One region of the Cohnella hongkongensis genome, then DNA from elsewhere that is predicted to be linked to it. Evidence: predicted binding sites of a transcription regulator. Region 1 holds the regulator's gene; the other holds the start of a gene.

Region 1 (12,063 bases):
CGCTGGAGCTGGACTCCGACCAAGCGGGCAGCATCGGCCTGCTGAATGTCCGCCGCCGTTTGCGGCTGATATATAAAGACAAAGGCGAGATGTTCATCCGCAGCGAAGAAGGCAACGGAACGATCGTTACCCTGAAGCTTCCGCTTGCTTAGCGCGAACCATTGCGAAACGACAGGAGGGTTGCCGACATGAACGTGCTGATTGTCGACGACGAGGAAACGATACTTCTTGGCCTGGCCGCTCAATTGAAGGAGCTCCCGATCTCCGGCATCGACCGCGTCCACTGCGCGTTGAACGCCTCGGAGGCTTTGAATCTGCTGTCTTCGACGCCGGTGGATCTTGTCATTACGGATATCCATATGCCGGGCATCGACGGTCTCTCCCTGACCGGCACGATTCGGCACCGCCATCCCGATATTCCGGTCGTCATCCTGACGGGCTACAACGATCGCGCCTACTTGCAGCAGGCGATACGACTAAAGGCCGAGGACTATTTATTCAAGCCGGTGAAACCTGCCGATCTGGCGCAATTGTTCGAGCGGCTCGGTGAACGCCGGGCCCGGGACCGCAAGACCAGCCGTTTCATCGATATCGAGCGGTTCGAATCTCTTCCGTTCCCGTACAAGGCGGTTATGGCCTGCGATCTGGACGAGGGCAGCGCAGACCGGCACAGCCAACTCGGCGGCGATGAAATGATCTTATGGATGTACCGTCAAGTGATCCGCGAAGCCGCGGAGCCGCTCGAGGATATCTATTTCATATCCCCCGGCTCCGCGCTTGACTCCTGCAATCTGCTGATAGCGGCTGGCGCGGACACGGCCGAGGAAGCGATCGGCAGACTGGAGAGGCTGGCCCTGTCGATCGGCGAATTCTGGTCGAGCAGCATCCGGCTCGGCATCAGCTTCGGTCTATCCTCCGGCCACGGACGAAGCGTTCCGTTCTCCGAGCCGCGCAAGGAGGCTTGCGCGGCGCTGCTTTACCGCCTGGGATTCGGCAGCGGCCTCCATGGATTCGTCCCGCCGGCGGGCCCGATCGCCAAGTCTTCGAGATCGGAGCTGCAGACGGCGATCGAGCTGGCGGATTCCGGCGCCCTGCTGGCGGAGCTGAAGCGCGAGCTCGCGCGCGTCCTCGACTGCGCGCCGGATTCCCGGATGCTCGCAGCGGAGGATCTGCTGCAATTTCTGTACGCTCATCTCGCCCAGTGCTATCCCTCCCAAAGCCTGCCGCTGTTCCAGAGGGCGGCTGCGCTGACGGAAAGACTCGTCTGGGCAAGGACGGAAGAGCAGTTCTCGCAGCTGTTCATGCTCGAGATGAACGAGTGGCTCGGCTCCGTCATCCCGGAGCATTCCGAATACGGAATTGTAGCCCTGGCCAAATCGGTCATCCAGTCGCGGTTCTCGGAACCTCTCAACATCGGCGAAGTAGCCGCCGCGGTCTACGTCAGCCCGAGCCATCTCAGCCGGCTCTTCCGCGCGCGGACAAATACGACCTTTCTGGAATATTTGACAAACGTGCGCGTCGAGGAAGCCAAGAAGCGGCTGACGGATCCCCGGGCCAAGGTGTACGACATCGCCGTGCAGGTCGGCTACAGCGATTGGAAGCACTTCAGCCGCGTGTTCAAAGAAGCGACCGGCTGCCATCCGAGCGATTACCGCACGAGGACGATGGGAATCCATTCGACCGAGAACGAAACTTAAGCGGCGGGGGTCACGTTGATGTCGGAGACGATTCAGTCAGGAAAGCGTATTTTATACTTTCTGAATCACTCGCAAAAAAACCGTTCCGAAGGCTGTGAAGCCTTGCGGAACGGTTTTCTCCTTCATGCTCTTGATTCGCACAAGCCGACAAATCGGCCGATCGTCTTAAGCCTTCGACAGCTCGATCTCGCCCTTCGGCTTCACGACGAGAGTGCCGTTCTCCTCGTCGATGACCAGGGCATGCCCCTTGGAAATCTTGCCGAGCAGCAGATCCTCCGACAGCCGATCCTCGATATGCTTCTGGATCGCTCTGCGCAGCGGACGCGCGCCGTATTGCGGATCGTAGCCCTCCTTCGCCAGGAACGCCTTGGCCGAGTCGGTCAGCTCGAAGCTGACGTTGTGCTCGACGAGGCGCTTGCGAAGGTCGTCGGCCATCAGCGTCACGATCTGAGCGATATGCTCCTCGTTCAGCGGGTGGAAGACGATCGACTCGTCGATCCGGTTCAGGAACTCCGGACGGAACGACTTCTTCAGCTCCGCGAGCACCTTCTCCTTCATGTTCTGGTAATCGCGTCCCGCATCCTGCGCGGCCGTGAAGCCAAGCGTCGAGTTCTTCTTGATCTGCTCCGCGCCGACGTTGGACGTCATGATGATCAGCGTGTTGCGGAAGTCGACCGAGCGGCCCTTGGAGTCGGTCAGCCGGCCGTCCTCCAGCACTTGAAGCAGGATGTTGAACACTTCCGGATGCGCCTTCTCGATCTCGTCGAGCAGGACGACCGAATACGGCTTGCGGCGCACCTTCTCGGTCAACTGGCCGCCTTCGTCGTAGCCGACGTATCCCGGAGGCGCCCCGACGAGACGGGACGTGGAGTGCTTCTCCATATACTCTGACATGTCGATGCGAATAACCGCGTTCTCGTCTCCGAACATCGCTTCCGCGATCGCGCGGGCCAGCTCCGTCTTCCCGACGCCCGTAGGTCCGAGGAAGATGAAGGAGCCCATCGGGCGCTTCGGATCCTTGAGGCCGGCGCGGGCGCGTCGAATGGCGCGGGACACCGACTTGACGGCTTCCTCCTGGCCGATGACGCGATCGTGCAGAATGCTCTCCATCTTCAGCAAGCGCTCCGTCTCCTCCTCGGCAAGCTTGCTGACCGGAATGCCGGTCCAGCTGGCGACCACCTGAGCGATGTCCTCCGGCGTCACCTCGGAATCGGTGCGGCCCTGCTTTTCCTTCCATTGGTTCTTCGTGAAGTCGAGCTCTTCGCGGATTTTCTGCTCGGTGTCGCGCAGAGCGGCCGCCTTCTCGAACTCCTGGCTTTGCACGGCGGCGTCCTTCTCCTTGCGGATGTCCTCGAGCCGCGTCTCCAGCTGCTTCAGGTTAGGCGGCACCGTATAGGAGTTCAGGCGCACCTTGGAGCCCGCCTCGTCGATCAGGTCGATCGCCTTGTCCGGCAGGAACCGGTCCGGAATGTAGCGGTCGGACAGCTTCACCGCCGCTTCGATCGCCTCGTCGGTCATTTTCACGCGGTGATGCGCCTCATAGCGGTCGCGCAGGCCGAACAGAATTTGCACCGCTTCTTCCGGCGTCGGCTGATCGACCGTAATCGGCTGGAACCGACGCTCGAGAGCCGCGTCCTTCTCGATATATTTGCGATATTCGTCCAGCGTCGTCGCGCCGATGCACTGCAGCTCGCCTCGAGCGAGCGCCGGCTTCAGAATGTTGGAGGCGTCGATCGCGCCCTCCGCGCCGCCCGCGCCGATGAGCGTATGCAGCTCGTCGATAAACAGGATGACGTTGCCGGCCTGGCGAATTTCGTCCATGATTTTCTTCAGACGGTCCTCGAACTCGCCGCGATACTTCGTACCCGCGACGACCGAGCCCATGTCCAGCGTCATGACGCGCTTATCCCGCAGCGTCTCGGGAATCTCGTTGTTGACGATGCGCTGGGCGAGCCCTTCGGCGATCGCCGTCTTCCCGACGCCCGGCTCCCCGATGAGCACCGGGTTGTTCTTCGTCCGGCGGGAGAGCACCTGGATGACCCGCTCGATTTCCTTCTGCCGGCCGATGACGGGATCAATGTTGCCCTCGCGCGCGCTGGCCGTCAGATCGCGGGCCAAGCCGTCCAGCGTCGGCGTGCTGACGTTCGCGGAAGGACCGTGGTTCTGTGTCACGCTCTCGTTGCTGCCGAGCAGCTGAAGCACTTGCTGGCGCGCCTTGTTCAGGCTGATGCCCAGATTGTTCAGCACGCGGGCCGCGACGCCTTCGCCTTCGCGAATAAGACCGAGCAGGATGTGCTCCGTGCCGACGTAGGTATGGCCCAGCTTGCGCGCTTCGTCCATCGACAGCTCGATGACTTTCTTGGCGCGGGGCGTATACGCGATGCTCGTCGGCTGCTCTTGTCCGCGGCCGATCAACGATTCGACTTCGTCCTGAATTTTCTCCAGTCCCAATCCGAGAGCGATGAGCGCCTTGGCGGCGATGCTCTCCCCTTCCCGGATCAGGCCGAGCAGAATGTGCTCGGTACCGATATTGTTGTGTCCCAACCGCACTGCTTCTTCCTGGGCCAGAGCCAATACCTTCTGTGCGCGTTCCGTAAATCTGCCAAACATCATGAGACACACCTCCTAATAGAATAAGAATAAAACATTTAGGATGGAGTTGCCAGTCGGGACCGGATTAACTCCGCCCTTGATTTGTCCCGGTCCTCGGGGCTCATCGCTTCTCCGAACGTCATCTGGAGAAAGCCGGGCTGCGTCGAAACGAGCAGCTCGTTCAGCGCGAGCGGATCGACCTCGGGCAGCAGGCCCAAATGGGAGCCGAGCCGCACGTCGGACAACCGCTGCGAGGCTTCCTTCGAATCCATGATCAGCGCCTGCGTCAGAATGCCGTACGATCTGCGCACCCGGTCCGCGACGCGCAGCCTCGATTCGCCGAGCAGCTTCGAACGAGCCGACTTCTCGTGCTCGATGATCTGGCGGGCGACCTGAAACAGATTGTCGACGATTTCCTGCTCGGACTGCCCCAGCGTCACCTGATTGGACACCTGGAACAGATTGCCCGTCGCCTCGCTTCCCTCGCCGTAGATGCCCCGAACGGCCAGCCCGACCTGGGTCACTGCCGACAAAATCCGGTTAATCTGTCCCGTCATGACGAGCGCCGGCAGATGCATCATCACCGATGCGCGAATTCCCGTGCCGACGTTCGTCGGACAGCTCGTTAAGTAGCCGTGCTTCTCGTCGAAGGCGTAATCGACCTGCTCCTCGAAAATATCGTCGACCTTGCTGGCCGAATCCCAAGCTTCGTTCACCTGAAAGCCCGAACCTAAACATTGAATGCGAAGATGATCCTCTTCGTTAATCATAATGCTGATATCTTCATTCGGACTCAGAATGAGCGCCCCGCCTCGCGACTCGCTCGCCAGATTCGGGCTGATCAGATGCTTCTCGACGAGCACGAGCTTCTCCAGCTCGGTCAGCTCCGACAGCCGAAGCTGCTCGATCTTCCCCAGCCCGTTAAGCCGCCCGCTTTCCGCTACCCCGAGAAGCTGATCCGCCACCGCCAGGGACTGTTCGGGGCTCGCCATGAGCGGAAAAGGCATGTTCCGCAGGTTGCGCGCGATCCGCACCCGGCTGCTGATCACCACGTCGGACTCGGGGCCTTTCCCCTTCATCCACTGACTGAGCGCTTGCTTCGTGAATTTTCTTTTCGCCATCGTTCATCCCCTGCCCTTCAGCCGCTCATTTCGTTCTCGAGCTCCCGGATCCGGTCGCGCAGCTGAGCCGCGGTCTCGAAGTCCTCCCGCTCGATCCTGCTCTGCATTTCCTTCTTCAGGCGTTCGATTTCCCGCTTCGTCTTCAAGTGGCCCCCCGCTCTCTTCGGCACCTTGCCGACGTGCACCGTATTGCCGTGCACCCGCTTCAGCAGCGGATCCAGCCGCTCGGAGAAATGTCTGTAGCAATCGCTGCAGCCGAATCGTCCGATCTTGCTGAACTGCGAATACGTCATTCCGCAGGTGTCGCACTTGACCGCGGGCCGAACCGTCTGGTTGCGAGGCTCGAAGTCAAGCAGCCCGGAAAGCAGGTTGTGGATGGAAAATCCGCCGGCCGTCCCCGGAAGAAGCTCCCCCTTCTCTCTGGCGCACGTCTCGCAAATGTGGAGCTCGGTTTTGTCCCCGTTGACGAACTTCGTAAAATGAAGCGTTGCCGGGCGTGTGCCGCATTCTTGACATTGCATGGCCCTCAGCCTCCTTTCCTCATTTCGCGAGCAAGGCGATCAGCATCGCCTTGAGCAGCTTCGCCCGAATCTCGTCGCGGACCGGAAGCTGCAGCGCCAGCGCGCTTCGGGAGACGGCGGCTCTCAGCAGATGCGCTTCCCTCCCGGTCAGGAAACGCGCCTCCTCCAGCTGGTAGATCAGCCCTTCCGCCGTGTTCTGGTCGATCCGTTCCCCGACTGTCTGGCGAATGTGGCGCTGAACCGCTTCAAGCGAAGGCAGATCGACGCGCTGAATGCGAATGTAGCCGCCTCCGCCGCGCTTGCTTTCGACATAGTAGCCCTTCTCCAGCGTAAACCTGGTGCTGATCACGTAATTGATCTGCGACGGCACGCAGGAGAACTTGTCGGCCAGATCGCTCCGCTGAATTTCGATGGCGCCTTCCTGACTGTTCTCCAGGCTCTGCTTTAGATAATGTTCGATAAGATCGGAAATATTACGCATCGCCCAACCTCCTTTCGTCGATGCAAGCCGGCCTAAGCCGTCCGTTCAATGAGGGGTTGATCTGACTTTGACTTTCTTTGACTATATCTTTATTATACGCCGCTTTTTAAAAAATGCAACTTCGTCCAGCGATCTCGCTGCCCGCATCCAGTATTTCCGAAAAGGACCTTTAATACTTGCCCGGTAAAATGGAAATGTCATTAAGAAGTTGGTAAAATAGGAAGCGAGACGCGCAGTCGGCAAGCCGGCTGCAGCGCCTCGTAGGTCGGACGCCGAATACGGGAGGTTGAAATGTCGATGGTTTACGTATTCGTCTTCTTAGGCAACTTGGCAGCGGCCTGGTACATCTACGATGCTTCCGATTATTCGAAAATGCTGCTGCAGGCCGTTCTTGTGACCCTCCTCATGGCGGGAGTAGAGGCGATCGGTAAAAGAAAGTCCGGGATTCGGAGCCGCTTCTGACGGAAGGAGCGAACGGACCGCCCCAAGCCGAAGGGAGCCCTCGCAGCTGCGGACGGTCCGTATGGTCGCCCTGTTTCTTCCGGCGTTAATAACCCAGCATGACGACCGAGGGCTTGACGCGAGGTCTCTTCTCGATCACCAATATGCTGTCATAGTAGGTCATCGACCACACCGAGCGCGTAAACCCGTCGACCGCCAGCCTCGAATCTTTGGAGTGCCAGGCGTTCAGCTGGTCGATCAGGCGCTTGGAATATTCAACGAAGCTTTCCGGGTGTCTGAAGCCGCCCCCGAATTCCGGCCAGTAGCTCGTGTGCAGATCCTCGATCAGATACACGCCGTTCGGAGAGAGCAGCGGAAGCATCTCCTCCAACGACGTCCTCTGCTGCTTCATACGGTGCCCGCCGTCGTCGATGATGATGTCGAACGTCGGAAGCGCGGGCTTGATTTTTTTCCAGAACAATCGGTCCCCCTGGTCTCCGATTACAATTTTAATCCTTTCCTCCTCCAGAGCCTTCAGCGACGGATCGATATCGACCCCGTAAATGTTCGCCCTTTTGCCGAAGTAATGCTTCCACATCTGCAGCGATCCGCCCTTGAACACCCCGATCTCCATGACGTTGACCGGTTTCCCGACGAATCGGCTGAAATGATGCTCAAATATATCGAAATAATGCTCCCATCGATGCATAACCCTGCAGCGGTTGTTGGTATGACAGGCCTTTAGTCTGCTCAATTCGCGATCTTCCTTTCCCTTCATCTAGGAATGGGCCGTTACGGGCTTGGCCGGCACTCCGTAAGCTTTGCAACGATCGGGCAGGGAACGAACGACTACCGAGCCGGCGCCTATCGTCGCCTGCCGGCCGACCGTCACGTTCTGGATGACGACCGTGCCGGCTCCGAGCGACGTCTCTTCGCCGATCCGGACGTTGCCCGATACGTGGCAGCCAGGCAGAAGCGTCGCATAGGACTCCAGCTGCGCATCGTGCCCGACCGTTACCCCGTAGTCGATCAGGACGTGGCGCCCGATCCGCACTCCGGTCGTCAGGACGACGTTCGCGCAGACGATCGTCCCTTCCTCGGCTTGAAGATCGTCGCCGACGACGGCGGTCGGATGAATCAGCGTCGCGAACTTCTGCGAAGGCCTTAACGCCCTCAGCTCCTCTGCCGCCTTCCTCCGCAGGCCGGGACTCCCGATGGCGCATACCGCGTACGGCTCTTCGCCGCAGCGGGACAACGCCTCCTTCGCACCGACGATCGGTATCCGATTCCATTCCTTGCCGTGAAGCTCCTCGCGTTCGTCCACGAACCCGACGATATCCCATCGGGGCCGGATCCGGTTCAAATCCGCAACCAGCTGCGCGACCTCCCTGCCCTGGCCTCCGCTTCCGACAATCAGCAGCGGGGCTGTCGTATCGGCGCTCATTCGTTCTCCATACCTCTCTTCAGAAATCGGTGTTTATGGGTCATAATCGCCTCAACGGAAATAAAATCGACCCAGTCGTCGATGCTCAGCGACTTCCAACCGGGCATGACGAGCGGTATCGTGCGGTCCGTATGAAACGATCGATAGCGAAGAAACGACGATACTTTCGATAAATACAGGGAGCCGTCGAGAAAAAACAAAGGCTCCAGGCTCTGGCGCCTGCCGATCTTCTCCGCTGCCGCGCCGTAAGGCGTCAGGTAACCGGTCGGAGCGATGCGCATCGTATAGTCGGGGTGAGCGTGGCTCAGCTCGCTAACGCTGACCAAGGCGTGCGCATGAGGCCAGGCAGCCGCCAGCTGCTCGAGCCCCCTGTCGACGTCGCCGCCATCCGTCGTCGGAGATGTCGGCTCGAGCAGCGCGATCATCTCGTAGCTCTCGCCGCGCTCCTCCAGAGCATGCAGCGCATGCAGGACGACATCGGCGCTGGTCGAGTCGTCTCCGGCCAGCTCGGCCGGACGGCGGAACGGAACGGCCGCCCCGTACCTCTCGGCGCAGGCCGCAATCTCCTCGTTGTCGGTGGAGACGACCGTCCGATCGACGTACCGGGAGTCCAGCGCCGCCCGTATCGCCCAGGCGACAAGCGGCCGGCCCAGCAGCGGCATCAGATTTTTGCCCGGCAGCCCCTTCGATCCGCCCCTCGCGGGGATGAGCGCCAGCACTCTTTTTCCCTCAATCATGGCTCTCCCTCCGTCACGGAAGCGAGTTTGGAAATAACTGATCGTAGTCGCTGTTCGCTTTCTCGTAGTCCGGAATTTTTCCGATATCCAGCCAATATTCGTGAATCGGGAAACTGGAGATCGGCAGCTTCCGCTCGAGTAGAGTATCGACCAGCTGCGTCATATCATGATATTGACGATCGGGAACCAGCTCGATCAGAGACGGATTCATGCAGTACATTCCGGCGTTGACCAGCAGCTGAATATGCGGCTTCTCCGTCAGCTTGCTTACGCTGTAATGCTCTCCTTCCACTACGCCGTATGGAATCTGCACCTCGTAAGGAGCGGCCACGATCGTAAGCTGTGCCTGCCGCTTCATATGGAAGCGCAGCAGACGGTGAAAATGGACCTTCGTCAGAATATCGCCGTTAATAACGAGAAAGGGCTCCGTCAGATGCGCTCTCGCCAGGCGAATGGCGCCCGCCGTTCCCAATTTCTCGTTTTCCTCGATATAGCGGATGCGGACGCCGAACGCTTCGCCGTTGCCGAAATAACGGATGATGTCCTCTTTGCGGTAGTACACGGACAGGAGAAGATTTTGAAAGCCTTCCTGCCGCAGTCGTTCGATCAAAATTTGCAGCAGCGGTTTGTTTCCGACCTTCATCATAGGCTTGGGCGTCGTTTCCGTCAGTGGACGGAGACGAGTGCCGAACCCGCCCGCCATAATAACGACCGGCGTCGATATCGGTTGGACGGGCTGGAACGCCTGCTTGATGAAGATGAGGTCCACGACCTCCCCCTGAGCGTTCAGGACGGGCATCTGCCGGATTTGCTGGGCTATCATTAAGCGCATCACGGAATCGCGCGGCTCCTCTGCGGAAGCGTAGCGGAAATCCGGATTCATAATGGCATCGATCGAGCGATTCAGCGTGACTCCCTTCAGCAGCCCGCGACGAACGTCGCTGTCGGTCACGATGCCCTTCAGCTCACGGCCTTCGTAGACCAGGACGATCTCTCCGCCCGTCCGATCCAGCAGCTCCACGGCGTCTTTCACGGTAGCCTGTACCCCGAGCTTATATTTGTCCCATTTTTCGGGTGAATTCTCCGAGCGGCTCATCGTCCTCCCTCCTATTCAAATCGGCATGCCTATACGTTCAGATCCGGATTCTTTCATCCGGTTCATAGTTCCGATTGGCCTTCTCTCCCAACAGGTCGAAGTACTTCATCGGGGAAATGCCCCTGCCCGAGCGCTTGACCGTTAGATTATGAACGGTATACGTCTCGCCGGCCCGAATGGGAACGGCCGCCACGATGCTTCTGCGGACAGCTTCGAGATTGGCGATCTCCGAAGCGACGGGCCGCTTCACCTGCGAGCCTAAAGCCTTATCCACGCTGCGGATCGCCCGGATCATCTCCGCCAGCTCCGAAGGCTCGAGCGAGCCTGCATGATCGGGACCCGGCAGGCGGCGATCCAGCGTCAGATGCTTCTCGAGCACGTGCGCCCCTCTTGCCGCGGCGGCGATCGGAATTGCGATTCCCGGCGTATGGTCCGAATAGCCGACAGGCAGCTGGAACGCGCAGGCCAACGTGTCCATCATTCGCAGGTTCGCCTCCTCGAACGCGGCCGGATACTCCGTCGTACAGTGCATCAGCGTCACTCTCGACTTCAGCACTCTCTGCCCTTCGTCGGAGATATAAGCGTCGCGGAACGCCTGAGCAGAAGGAGCGGGCCTCTCCCCTTCGTCGTCCAGATAACCGTAAGCCAGAACGCCCAATGCGTCCTCCACCTCGCCCAGCGTGCTCATTCCCGTAGACAGAATGGCCGGAAGCTTCGACCGCGCGACAGCCAGCAGCAGCGGCGCATTGGTCAGCTCGCCGGAAGCGATCTTCAGGAACGGCACGGCATATTTCGAAGAGAGCCGTGCCGCGCTGTCCGGATCGAACGGCGTCGACATGAACGCGATACCTCTCTTCCGGCAATGCTCCGCAAGCCGATCGTGCATCTCCTCGCTCAGCTCCAGCGCCCGCAGCATCGCCTGCTGCGATTCTCCCGGCTGATCGTCCTGCAATTGATAGCGCGCCTTGCCGACATAGGGGGCGGCGACTTTGTCCGCCCGGAACGTTTGGAACTTGACCGCGTCGGCCCCGACCTCGCTGGCGGCGTCTATCAGCTCCAGCGCCATCCGCAAGGATCCGTTATGGTTGACGCCGGCCTCGGCAATGACGTAGGTCGTCTTCATCGCGAAATCTCCAAGTCGTAGAAGGACTTGGACAACAAGGAGCGGAGGTTTGTCCTCTTCAAGATCTCCTTCATTCGGAAAGCCGAGTCGCCGCTCCCGTAAGGGGGAGCTTCCTTGGCGAACGATCGGCGGAACTCGTCGGATAGCGCTCTTCGAATCGCCGCTTCGATCGCCGCCGCTTCGATCTCGCAGTCGATGACCGAGGCCGCCCTCAGCCTGCCTTTCTGCCGGTCTCCGATATTAACGGTCGGAATTCTCATCGCAGGCGCCTCAATAATGCCGCTTGATGAATTGCCGATGACGGCCGAGGAATAGAACATCGCGTTCAAATAATGATGGCCCAGCGATTCGAACGCTTTGACCCGCCCCGGATGGCGCTCGGCATAGCGCTCAAGATGCGCTCGGATGCCGCGGCTGCCCTGATCCGCGTTCGGCAGCGTGATCAATACCGAAGCTTCCGGGAAGCGATCCAGAGCCTGCAGCGTCTCCCGGGTCATCTGTTCGTTCTCTTCGGGCTTTAACGTTACGGGATGCAGGGTGACCAGGAAATTCGCCTCTCTGAACCGAAAATCGAGCAGCTCTTCGAACCTCGCGAGGTCGATCGGGGAGAACCCGCGCACGCGATCCGCGCCGGGAGAGCCGACATTGAACACGGTATCCGGCCTCTCGCCCATCTGAATCACTCTTCTCCGGTAAGCCTCGGCCGCCGTGAAATGAAGGTGCGCCATCTTCGTCATCGCGTGCCTCATCGCATTGTCGATGGCGCCCTCGGTCGTCTCTCCTCCGTGAACGTGAGCAATCGGAATATTG
Region 2 (12,063 bases), on a different contig from region 1:
TATACGCGGTCCCCCCCTTTGCCTCCAGCTCGATTTGAACGCCCGGATTTTCCTGCTCGAATTTCTCGTTCAGCTGTTCCATATTGCCGATTTCCTGACCCGACTTAAAGCTGAGCACCTTGAGCGTAACTTGCTTTTCCCCGTCCGGCTCCGAAGACGGGCTCGCAGATTGCGAGGCAGCCGGAGTGCCGCTTGAAGTCGGGTTCGGCCCGCCCGTATTGCCGGAAGAACCGCATCCGGAAGCCATAACCGCGGCGGCAAGAATGACCGTCATGAGATAAGCCGATTTTTTGTACAACAGGTGTACCCCCTCGCAGATGTGCTATGTGGTCTTTCTGTTGCTTATTTTATCACCCGCCTTGCTGCGGCTAACAGGACGCCAGCTTGGCAAAGATGGACATCGGCTTAGAGTTTTGCGAACAGTCGGCTTTAGGTAGCGGTTATCGGCTGCAGACCATGCTGAAAAGGGCGGAAACCGCGCGATAACGCACGCGATTCCCGCCCCCCGTTATGTCGTCTTACGCAAACGACAGCGTCAGGCTCCGGCTCACTTCGATCCAGTCGTTCTCCTGCTGCTCTCCTGCCGCCTCCTCCTTTCCGTCGATTTCTTGCCGGACGATGTTGCCGTTCTCCATCCGGATGCGGACCGGCCGATCGGTCGTCAGCGCGTACGTCCAGCCGCCCGCTTCCTCTCGCGACCATTCGATGCAGATCGACGACCCCTTGTCCGTCAGCAGCGGCAATACGCCGGAAGCGGACGTTACCGAGCCCGGCTGGAACAACAGACGGTACCGCAGGGCGTCCTCCTCGTCCGGCTCCGGGACCAGCCCCAGCAAATACCTCGACAGCTGCCAGGTCGGAGCCGCTGACCAAGGGTGGCAGTGGCTCCAGCGAGTGTCGAACACCTCGAGCAGCGTCGTTGCGCCCTGCTCCAGCATCCAGCCCCAGCAGCTCCGATACTGCTCCAGAACAAAATCGGCCTCCCCGGCCTCCCATAACGCCTGCAGCGAAAAATGGGCAAAGCTGGGGGTAATCAGCCGATCGCTCGCCGCATCCGGATGAGACAGTCTCGGGGCCTGCGGATCGTTCGGAAAGCAGCTTGCCATGTGCCGTTTGACGAATTCGATTGCAAGAGGCTTCGTCCGCTCGTCGAACAAGCCGTTCAGCAAGCCGAGAACCGTGGCGTGAAAACCCGCCCTGCGCCCTTCGGGCGCGCTCTCCCCTTCCGTCGGAACCGACTTGGCGAGCAGCCCTTCCTCCGTCGAGTAGCTCTCCCCGGCGATCCGCCGCAGTTTCTCCGCCTGCGACAGCCGCAGCTCGGCCCGGTCGGCTCTGCCGAGCGCCCGCTCCCAAGCCGCCATCTCTTTCAGCGCCAATAGCAGCAGCAGATTCAAGCTCACGTTGATCTCTCCCGGGGGAACCGAATGGCCCCAATCGAGAAAGTCCCACGTGCCCGGGGGCGGACACGTGCCTCTAGTTCCCATGTGCGAGACAAAGAAAGCGAGCGTCCGCTCGGCCGTATCGCTGCATTCCCGCAGCAGCTCCAAGCTCCCGGTCAACCGGCTGTAACGAACGCAGCCGATGATCCAGTACAGCGCGTACGACGTCAAATACGCCTCCTGCCCCGGACACAGCCCTGCCGCCAGTCCGTCCTCGATCCTTCTGCGGTAAGAGGCCTGCAGCAGCCCTCTCCGCACCAGCTCCAGATTGCCGTAGACGACGCTCAGCGTTTCCATCCCGGCGACCGCCGCATCTCCCAGCCACTGTCCACGCTCTCTCGTCGGGGTATCGATCAGAGCGTCTTCGCAGCAGGCCTGCAAAGTCGCTTCACCCATGCTCCAAATTTCGTTCAAGAGCGGATCGGCGCACTGAAAGCTTCCCGCCGGGCGATCGTACAGCGTCCGCATCTCTCCTTCCGCCCGCCACACCCGAGCTTCGGACGGAGAAGCGGCGACGTGGACCTCCAAATACCGGAAGCCCCTCGGAACGAACGTCTGCAGCGCCTGCCGCCCTCCCTTGGCGACCCAGCGGTCCATATTGCAGGAGGTGCTGGCGGAGAGCGTGATGACGGGGTGCACCCTGCCGTCGGTTAACGACTCGCTGTACCCCGCCTCCACGATCGCCCCGGCAGGCGCCTCGATCTCGAGACTCGGCCGGTACAGGCCGATTCGGCCAAGATCGTAGCGCACCCAGAAGCCGTCGGACGGAACGGCCGGCCGAAGATCGCGGCTAAGAAAGCGCAGCGGAGGATCGTCGTCGACATAGCCGAACCGGTCGGCGTACTCTCCCCGGGCGATCTCTTCGGCTTCCACGGGCAGACTCAGGCAATCACCGATTGTCTTGAGCCCGTATATCGCTTCTCCGAGCGGCCTCTCCACAACAACCGGCTCCCTCCAGCCGGCGCCCTCGAAAGCCTGCCTCAGGTCCGGCAGAAGCCGGGTATCGCAGCTTTCCATCCAGCCGAGCTGCCCGTTCACCCTACGCTCGGTCGGCTCGAAGGCGGACAGCTCCTGGCACCTCCACTCAAGCGGCAGCGCCCCGTTCGGCCCGGTCGCCTCGCATTGCAGGAAAGGGGGGAGTCCGCCCATCAGAATGCGCGTGTGCACGCCGTAATCGTGGACAAGGGCGGAGAGGACGTGCTCTCCTCCGTCCAGCGCCAACTCCAGCTCGTCGTATTCCGGACGATCCGGGGAGAAGCGTGCGGGGCCTTCCCCGATCTCCTCCCCGTCCCAGTAAAGCCGATACAAGCTGACGCCGAAAACACGCAGCCGCAGCCGACCTGCGCCGGCAGCCTGACCGGAAATTCGCGCCTGAAAAAGCACGTAGACGTTCTGCGGCCGGCTGGGCGCAGGATGCCATAGACAAGGAACGTCGATCATGCGAATCCCTTCCTCTCTTCGAATGCTGCGCAGCTTTCCCAAGCCGTCAGCGTCACCGGGCCGATCAGACCGGCCGCGGCCGGTACGTCCCTGCGAAACTCATCCTCCCTGAAATAGGGGCCGAGCGTGTTCGTCACGGTTACCCTGAGCCGGTTGTCACCGAGTCTGAGAGCCTCGGCTGGAAGCGCCCAGCGATAGGGAGGACACAGCCTCGGAGTTAGCTCCCGGCCGTTAACCGCGAGCGCGGCGATTTCTCCGACCTCCCCCAGATCCAGCGAGTAGCTCTCCGCCATGCTGTCCAGCTCGAACGACGCCTCATAATCGACGCTTCCGCAGAATGTCTCCATTCCCTCAATGCGGCCCCAATCCCCTAGCCCGGGCAAGCAAGCCGCGTCCGGTGCCGGAGACTCCGGGAGCGAGCTGCGAACGGCCGCCGCGCGCCACTCCTGCACGCGCCGATCCCCGACCGGCATCGCCACCCGCAGGCCTCCATCCTCCGACCGCTGCGCCCGATGCCATTCTTCCGGGGAGAGCTCCAGCTCCGCCGCACTCTCCCCGCGTCCGACCCGGTCCGGATCGACGACAATAAAGCAGGATTCGTACGGCCCCAGACGGATCGGAACGCGGACCCGGTCACCCGAGCGTTCGTACAGAGGCAGCTCCTCGATTTTTCCATCCATTGGCGTCCAGCGCTCAGGCACTCCGCCGGCCGGAAATTCGACGATGTCCTCGAAAGTCTCCTCGACGCTTTCGTTGTTGAGGAAAAAAATGTGCAGACCGCTTTTCTCGTAATGACAGAAGCGAAGCTCGGGGAACGGCTTCGTCGTTCCGACGCCGGGCGCCAGCCAGAGGGATAAACGCTCCGCCAAATCGTCCAGCCGAACGGGCTCCCCGCCTTCCACGGCGGCCCGATTCACCGATACGACCTTTCCTCCCGAGCAAATAAATGCCCGCAGCCGATTGCGGACCGGCGCCGAAAGCCGGACGATTCCCGGAAGCACGACGACGGAGAAGCGCTCGTCGCGGATGCTCAGCATTCCTCCCCCAATCTCGCAGCGCTCCTCGTCGACGAGCAGATCCATCGACAGAATATCGAAGTCGTACTGGCTCCGCATCAACGCCCTGCACACCCCGTCCAGCTCGTTCTCGTCTCCTCCCCAATGCGCCTCGGCCGGATAGAGAACGGCGATCGGAGCGACATGCCGCGCCTCCCTGAGCATGAGGCAGGAACGGTTCGCATAATTCCCCCACTGCCTGAAATAAGGCCACTGCGGATTGCGTCCCCCTGCATAGAAATGAGGCGGGCAGTCCGGGTCCGGAAAAATCGGGGAAAACGCATGCGGCACATACCAATTCGTACCCCGGACCGTCATCCAGTCGGTCAGCCATTTCATCTCCCTCAGGCCAAGGTCCCAGCCGTAAGCGCCGAAGTTCTCGCACATGACCAGACTCGTGCCTACCTCCAGATGCGCCGCCGACTGGGCCAGCTTGGCCAACGTATAATGAAAGAAGTCCGGGTAGGGACGGTCCCGATACGTTTTGAATTGGGGAAAATGCTCCTCGTAAGAAGAGCTCTTCTGCTCCGAATCGACCTGGCGCAGCACGAAATCATAGCCGCCCATATCGAAATGCTTCGTCGCTCGAAAAAAATGCCCGACGCCGAAGCCGTGATTCATATGCGCCCGGTTATCCTCGACGACGTGTCCGATGAACTGCACGCCGTTCGCATGGCACCAGCGCTGAATGCGGGCAAAGAAATTTTCCGAGAACAGCTTCGTAAGATGATCCATAAAATCGGTCCGAACGTTCGCGCTCTTCTCCTCGTCTTCATCCAGCCACAGCGCTTCGACGCAGGAATACAAGTCGTATCCGCATCGCTCCTCGAAGGTTTGACGAACCCGACTCGGCCACGGAAAGCAGGGCGTCTCCTCCCCGAACAGCACGTCGTAGGATCCGAAGTTTTCGAAGCTGGTCTCGTCCCCGAAGAAGCCCTTCAAGGTCGAGCCCCAATACTCGGGGAACCGGCGCTTGGTCGCTTCGTAGGTAAGCTCAATAAAGCAATCCGTTACTTCGGGCGACAGATAATCGACCATTTTGTCGAACATGCGCCCGCTCCAGGAGGGCTTGACTCCGACAACGTGGATCGTCCACGTTCCCGTATCGCCCGTTTCTCGACGCTCTCGCGCCCACGCCTGCCATTCCGGCCACTGCGCGAATGCAATCCGGTCTCCCTTCGCCTCAGGAACGCAGACGATTTTGAACAGCTTCACGTCCAGAGGCAACGCCTCCGGCTCCTCCTCCCCCTCGACGCTCCACAAGAAGCTCGCCTTCGTCAGCACCTGCATTCGGTAATCGGGCATTCGCTCCAGCACTTTGCCCCCGGCAATGCCGGACGGGTAATATTCCTCGTCGAACATCCATACGTCCATGCCGAGCCTTCTCGCTTCGTCTAGGCAGATGCCGACGTCTCGCCACCAGCCGTCGCCCAGATAATCCGCATGAGGACGCGACTCGATGACGAAGCCGCCGCAGCCGGCCTCCTCCATCGCCCGGATTTCCCGGCGCAGCGCCTCCTCCGTCTCCCCGGACGCCCCATGCAGCCACAGCAGCGGAAATAAGCTTCGCGGCGGTTCAGCGGAACCGAATTGCTCTCGCAGCCGTTCGGATGATGGCATGAAAATCCCCTCCTTCGTCGATCATAAGCCGATTGTAACCGTCGGCCGACTCGACCCGGGAGGGCGCAGCTATCGGATGAGGTGGACAATACGATCATCTTCCGGCAAGGAAGTGCTCGCGGTATTGGCTGGGGCTCATCCCTTCGCGCTGCCGGAACAGGCGGCTGAAATACTTGCTGTCCTCGTAGCCGCAGGCGTAAGAGATCTCCTTCACCGGCAAATCCGTTCCGAGCAGCAGCCGCGCCCCTTTCTCCATTCTGAGCTTGGTCGCGTACTCCAGCGGCGAAAGTCCCGTCTGCTCCTTAAACAGGCGATGGAAATGAGGCGCGCTGAAGAACACTTCCTCTCGCCAGCGATTGTGGATCTCGCCCGCATCCGTGTTGTCCCTTACGGCATCGTGGATCCTCAAGACGTAATCGGTAATTTCCGCCCTGCCCTTCGCTTCCGTCTTCGTCTTCCTGTCGCTCAGCGACGCGTACGTCAACCTTCCTTCCCGAAGCCCCGCCGCCAGAACCAGCAGCAGCCGCAGCATGGCAGACTGCAGCTCAAGCTTGCGAAAGGGCCGCTCCACGCGGAACGCTTCGACGACGCTCTTGATCCGCTGGCGGATTTCCTCTCCGACGTCGTCCATCCTCACCAGATTAGGCAGCCAGACAGAACTCAACCTTGACGCTTCTCCCAGGACGTCGCTCGAGCGAATCGGCCCGGCCTCCTCTCCGACGATCTGCAGCAGCTCCTCCTCCGAACGAGGCTCCCAGTCGAAATGGATGGCCCAGTGCGCGTAGCCGGAAGCTTCAGGCTCGTCCCGGAAGGAGTGCAGCACCCCCGGAGGAATCATCAGCAGACTCCCTTCCTCGTAAGCGTGAGACCCGCTTTCCGTATAGAGAACGCCCCGTCCCTTGTCGACCAGAATAAACTCGTGGTCGCGAATATAGCGGGAGGGCACCTTTAACGGGAAATCTGTATAGTGAGCGAAGCGCACATAGGGCCTGATCTCCCTGAATTGCGCCAGTTGAACGAAGGGCAGCATCGTCACTCATTCTCCTACCGTTTGAATATTGGTCCTCCTTAAGATTTTCGCAGCATCCGCCCGGATTTCCTTCCCGATTCCCCTGACGCCTTCGACCGTTCGGCATCCCTTACTCTCGCCCCGTCCCGGTTTGATGAAAATATTCGTGGCTAACTCTCTTGCATTTTGGGCCGCCATCCCCTATAATAACTCTTGCTGTACTTAACGAGCGCCCGTGGTCCAACGGATATGACGCAGCCCTCCGAAGGCTGAGATTGAGGTTCGATTCCTCACGGGCGCGCCACTAACGCCTACAATTGATAACCGGCCGGTTTCTCGGCCGGTTTTTTCGTGTGCTTACTCTCGGGAGAGGGAGGCTTCCCCCAATGCTGCCAGGTTAAGCGGTTGGCGTATGCGATCGGTGGTATGCGATCGATATGCGCGCACCTGCCGATAACATTCTAACGGTTACAGTGGCGCTTAATCGATCGTTTTCTCGAAAAAGAAAAAGCTAACGGTTGCCACCGCGCTTATTTTGGGGTTATCGAGCGAAACGGCGCGTTTTCGGCTGAAATAGCCGCTGCTGCAACCGTTACAATCTCCGTACTGCAAAAACGGCACGATTAGCGTCGCTGGCAACCGTTACGTTGGTGGGCTGGCGCAGGTTGGTGAGCTGGCGTGGGTCGGGCTAACATGGGTTGGTGGGCTAATGTCGGTTGGTGGGCTGGCGCAGGTTGGTGAGCTGGCGTGGGTCGGGCTAACATGGGTTGGTGGGCTAATGTCGGTTGGTGGGCTGGCGCAGGTTGGTGAGCTGGCGTGGATCGGTGGGCTAACGTGGGTTGGTGGGGCTGGCGCGGGCTGGTCGGCTGGCGCAGGTTGGTGGGCTAACGTCGGTTGGTGAGCTAACAGGGGTTGGGTGGGCTAACGTCGGTTGGTGGGCTAACGTCGGTTGGTGGGCTAACGTCGGTTGGTGAGCTAACAGGGGTTGGGTGGGCTAACGTCGGTTGGTGGGCTAACGTCGGTTGGTGGGCTAACGTCGGTTGGTGGGCTAACGTCGGTTTGTGAGCTAACAGGGGTTGGGTGGGCTAACGTCGGTTGGTCGGCTAATGTGGGTCGGTGAGTTGGCGTGGGTTAATGGGCTGGCGTGGGTCGGTGGGCTAGCGGGGGGGCGGTAGGTTGGCGCAAGTTGGCGCGAGTTGGGCTTTGTTCGCGATGGTCGTCGAGACTCCGTCGCCGGAACGTTTGCTTAGCCTGACAACATTGAGCCTCCCCCGTCCCGGTCCCGTCGTTCGGCCCGGCGACAAAGCCCCGTCCGCTTCTCGGAAACGCCGGTTTCCGCCACTGCAATCCGATCTTCTGCGCCTTCTTTGACTTTCTTTGACTTTTGTTCGCGGATTCGCTATGATAAGAAAACCACAGTACATGAGGAGGGACGCCAAGCATGAGTTTTGTACCTATGGTTGTCGAGCAAACCAATCGAGGAGAACGGGCTTATGATATTTATTCCCGCTTACTCAAAGATCGAATCATTTTTCTGGGCACACCGGTGAATGACGTCGTCGCCAACTCCATCATCGCCCAGCTGCTGTTCCTGACGGCCGAGGATCCGGATAAGGACATCCACCTCTACATCAATAGCCCCGGCGGCTCGATAACGGCCGGAATGGCCATATACGATACGATGCAGTTCATCAAGCCGGACGTCTCCACGATCTGCGTCGGCATGGCCGCATCGATGGGCGCATTCCTGCTGGCGGCCGGCGCCAAGGGCAAGCGCTACGCGCTGCCTAACAGCGAAGTGATGATTCATCAGCCGCTGGGCGGAGCCGAAGGGCAGGCCAGCGACATCGAGATTCGCGCCCGCCGAATTCTGAAGCTTCGGGATAAGCTGAACGGCATTCTTGCCGAGCGTACGGGCCAGCCGTTGGAGCGAATTGAGAAGGATACCGATCGCGACAACTTCATGGAAGCCGAAGTCGCTCGAGAATACGGCCTGATCGACAAAGTGATCGAGAAAGCTTAAAGTGCAGAATGACGCCGCTCCATAGAGGCTGTTCCTTGTCATCCCGCGATGACGGGGAACGGCCTCTTTCGATTCGCCCTTCTATTAACACAATTCCGCTTTTATGTCAACAAAAATTCAAAACTTTGAATGCCCTCTCTGCTAGTCCGCCAAACCATGATATTCTGTTACATATATAACAATTCCATTTAGACCCAATTCTAGCGATCTCTTAGGAACTTTGGAAGAGAGGAATTATGTATGCTTGAAAGATCTTATCCGTATCTTGTAGCCACGTCGTCCGAGGAAGCTTCCGTACCAGGCAGCACCCACACGCCTCCCGTAGATATGGTTGCAGCTCGTCGGTTGAGCGATAAAGCATCCTTGCTTCGCCCGCTTAAAGATGAGCACTTGTTGGAAGTTTATAGAGAGGCCAAGAAGATGAATTTGTCTCACGAATTTATCGAACTGCTGGAAGAGGCGCTCTCCATTCGCCAGTTAAGCCATTACAAAGAAGCTTGACCCAGAACCGACCTCTTGGTTTCCGCAGCGATCTTTGATCCGCTCGCCGTACTGGCGGGCGGTTTTTATTTTGCCTCCCCTCGCAACAAAGAGGCGGTTCGTCCGCCCGCCCGGCTGCTTGGAGCAACCCGCAGCGCCGGAGAACCGCCTCTCCCTGCTTTTCGTTACTGCATTTCGTATTGAACGGTCACCTGAGTACGAATCTCGATCTGGCCGGACTGCACCGAAGAGGATGCGCTGCTGGACGCCATATCGGCCATGACGGCCTTCGCCTGCTCGCGGGCGAACAGAACCGGGGCGTTCGACACCTCGCCCTGCACGATGTTCACGACACCCTTCAGCTGACGGTTGGCAGACGTCGCCAACACGTCGGCTTTGGCAGCCGCGTTTGCCATCGCCTTCTTGAGCGCCTCCAGCTCATATTGGTCCCTTTTTTCCGTAGAGAACTGCACGCCGTCCAGCCGGTTCGCTCCGGACGCCGTCAGCGCGTCGAACAGCTTGCCGATCTCCGGCAGCTTGCGGTAGGTGACCTGAATCGAGTGCACCGCCAGATAGCCCTTCAGCACTCGCCCGTCCTTCTCCGTGTAGTTGTACTCCGGCTGAACGTCGAACCCGGTCGTCTGGACGTCCTTCTTATCGATGCCGAACGTATCGTACAGCACCTTCTCGACTTCCGCAAACTGTTTGGCGTTCGATTGCTGCGCGTCGGTCGCCTTCGAGCCGCGCGTCTCGACCGCTACATGCAAATAGGCGACGTCGGGCTCCACCTTCACCGAGCCGCTTGCCCCCACCGTTATCGTGTAAGGCGCCGTTCCCGCCGCCACTGACTCAGCCGACACCGTATTCCCCTCCCCCTTCGAGAATCCGAACCAGCCAATCGCCGCTGCCGCCAACACGACCGACAACACCTGCAAAGCGCTTCTTTTCATGAACAAGCCCCTCTCTAACGGTTTGTCTTCGTCCTCTATAACGCTCCCATGCAGTCAAATGTTTCACAACCAGGAACAAAAAAGCAACAAATATCCGTTTTCGGCGAGAACCCGCACGCTCGGCGGCGCGAACACGTGAGGATAGGACAATCGGAAACGTGCAAAAAGCCCCTTCGATCGAGGGGCTTCATGCAAAAAAATCTTATTGATTTTCCAGTTCTTCTTTGCTCACGAGTTGGACTAAAGCGGTTACAGCCTGCTCTGCGTCCGAACCTTCCGCACTGATCGCGACCTCCGTGCCGGAGCTGATCGCCAGGCTCATGATGCCCATGATACTCTTCGCGTTAACCTTCTTCTCATCCTTTTCCACGAAGACGTCGGAAGAGAATTTATTGGCCTCTTGCACGAATAGTGCCGCCGGTCTGGCGTGAAGACCTGTTTTAAGCCGAACGACTACCGGCTGTCTCGTCATGGACCGGATACCCCCTATCTTTAATTCGTCCCGCGTATCGGGACTCCCGTGCTCCAGTTCTTCATTATTATAACATTGTTATGAACAAATGCGCCATACGCATTATGCCCCGCCGTTTCGGATTTTTTCGGCCAACTCGTCCAGCTTGCGAAGCCGATGGTTGACGCCTGATTTGCTCACCTGTCCCTTCAGCAGATCCCCGACTTCCTTAAGATTAATGTCCGGGTGCTGAAGCCGAACCTCGGCGACTTCGCGCAGCTTGTCGGGCAGGTTGTGCAGACCGATCTCCTTCTCGAGCAGCTTGATGTTATCGATCTGGCGAACCGCGGCTCCGATCGTTTTATTCAAGTTGGCCGTCTCGCAATTGACGATCCGGTTCACGGAATTGCGCATGTCCCGCATAATGCGAACGTCCTCGAATTTGAACAGCGCCTGATGAGCGCCGATAATATTCAGAAACTCGATGATCTTCTCGCCTTCCTTGATGTACAGGATAAAGCCTTTTTTCCGCTCGATGAACCGGGCGTTCAGATGGAACTTGTTCGCCAGCTCGACGAGCGCCTTGCAATGCTCCTCATACATCGACGAGATCTCCAGATGGTAGGAAGACCCCTCGGGGTTGTTCACCGAGCCGCCGGCCAGGAAGGCTCCCCGCAAGTAGGCTTTCTTGCAGCAGGCTTTGCGGACGAGCTCCTTGTCGATGCTCGGATGGAACAGAAACCCTTCCGAGACGATGGACAGATCGTTCAGAATCGCCTCGGCTCCGACCGGAATCCGGACGACGTACACGTTGTTTTTTTTCAGCCGCATTTTTTTGCGAACGAGAAGCTCGGTCACGACGGTAAAATGGCGCTTAAGCAGCGTGTAAATCCGGCGCGATATGGCGGCGTTCTCCGTAGCGATGTCCAGTACGACCCTGCGGTTGGACAGCGAGATCGTGCCGTTCATCCGGATGAGCGCCGACAGCTCCGCCCTTTCGCAGCAGCTGTCGCCTTCCAGCATCGTGAGCTCCTTCTTCGTTTGCGCCGCAAAAGACATGCCCTTCTCACCCCTTTCTCAGCATCCAGTTCTCGACCAACTGATAAATATGCTCGCTTAGCTTCCTGGCGTCATGCCGCAGATAGGTCCGGAATAGGACAAGCTTGTCCGCGATGACCTTGTACCCTCTGCGAGTGACCTCTTCCAGGTCCAGATGAACCGCCTTAGCTCCCTGCTCGGCGTAAAGGCTCTCCACCTGCGGAGGAATCTCCCCGTCGTTCACGATGACATAATCGAATAAATGATGGCCGATATGGGCGTGAACGGCGGCCAGATGGTCGCTGACGGAATAGTTGTCCGTCTCCCCGGGCTGAGTCATGACGTTGCAGACGAACAGCTTGACCGCATCCGACTGCACGATCGCTTCGGCCAGCTCCGGCACGAGCAGGTTCGGTATAATGCTCGTGTACAGGCTGCCCGGTCCGATCAGAATCGCGTCCGCTTCCTGAAGCGCCTGCACCGCTTCCGGGAGCGCCTTGACGTCGGCCGGCTCGAGATGGACCCTTCGGATGGCGAGGCCCGACTTCGGAATCGCAG

What was found. Region 1 encodes CtsR, which represses protease genes until heat stress. Its sites were predicted from a motif close to ATGGTCAATAAAGGTCAAACA; they were not measured.
Region 2: the regulator CtsR is predicted to act here: its motif matches at 7,928-7,948, upstream of clpP (ATP-dependent Clp endopeptidase proteolytic subunit ClpP).

The regions. Positions count from the first base shown of each region.
Region 1 covers NZ_JBHSEP010000027.1:70,504-82,566, forward strand. The annotation lists gene ACFO3S_RS25260 (cache domain-containing sensor histidine kinase) at 1-152, shown strand, start outside; gene ACFO3S_RS25265 (response regulator transcription factor) at 189-1,697, shown strand; gene ACFO3S_RS25270 (ATP-dependent Clp protease ATP-binding subunit) at 1,863-4,310, opposite strand; gene ACFO3S_RS25275 (protein arginine kinase) at 4,346-5,410, opposite strand; gene ACFO3S_RS25280 (UvrB/UvrC motif-containing protein) at 5,428-5,931, opposite strand; gene ACFO3S_RS25285 (CtsR family transcriptional regulator) at 5,951-6,412, opposite strand; gene ACFO3S_RS25290 (hypothetical protein) at 6,704-6,874, shown strand; gene ACFO3S_RS25295 (class I SAM-dependent methyltransferase) at 6,960-7,607, opposite strand; gene ACFO3S_RS25300 (acetyltransferase) at 7,632-8,297, opposite strand; gene ACFO3S_RS25305 (acylneuraminate cytidylyltransferase family protein) at 8,294-9,034, opposite strand; gene ACFO3S_RS25310 (nucleotidyltransferase family protein) at 9,048-10,130, opposite strand; gene neuB (N-acetylneuraminate synthase) at 10,168-11,253, opposite strand; gene neuC (UDP-N-acetylglucosamine 2-epimerase) at 11,250-12,063, opposite strand, start outside.
Region 2 covers NZ_JBHSEP010000026.1:62,375-74,437, forward strand. The annotation lists gene ACFO3S_RS24650 (ABC transporter substrate-binding protein) at 1-298, opposite strand, end outside; gene ACFO3S_RS24655 (family 78 glycoside hydrolase catalytic domain) at 519-2,879, opposite strand; gene ACFO3S_RS24660 (glycosyl hydrolase) at 2,876-5,554, opposite strand; gene ACFO3S_RS24665 (AraC family transcriptional regulator) at 5,649-6,584, opposite strand; tRNA gene ACFO3S_RS24670 (tRNA-Arg) at 6,793-6,867, shown strand; gene clpP (ATP-dependent Clp endopeptidase proteolytic subunit ClpP) at 8,005-8,586, shown strand; gene sda (sporulation histidine kinase inhibitor Sda) at 8,827-9,087, shown strand; gene ACFO3S_RS24685 (SIMPL domain-containing protein) at 9,252-10,016, opposite strand; gene ACFO3S_RS24690 (HPr family phosphocarrier protein) at 10,219-10,488, opposite strand; gene whiA (DNA-binding protein WhiA) at 10,591-11,526, opposite strand; gene ACFO3S_RS24700 (gluconeogenesis factor YvcK family protein) at 11,534-12,063, opposite strand, start outside.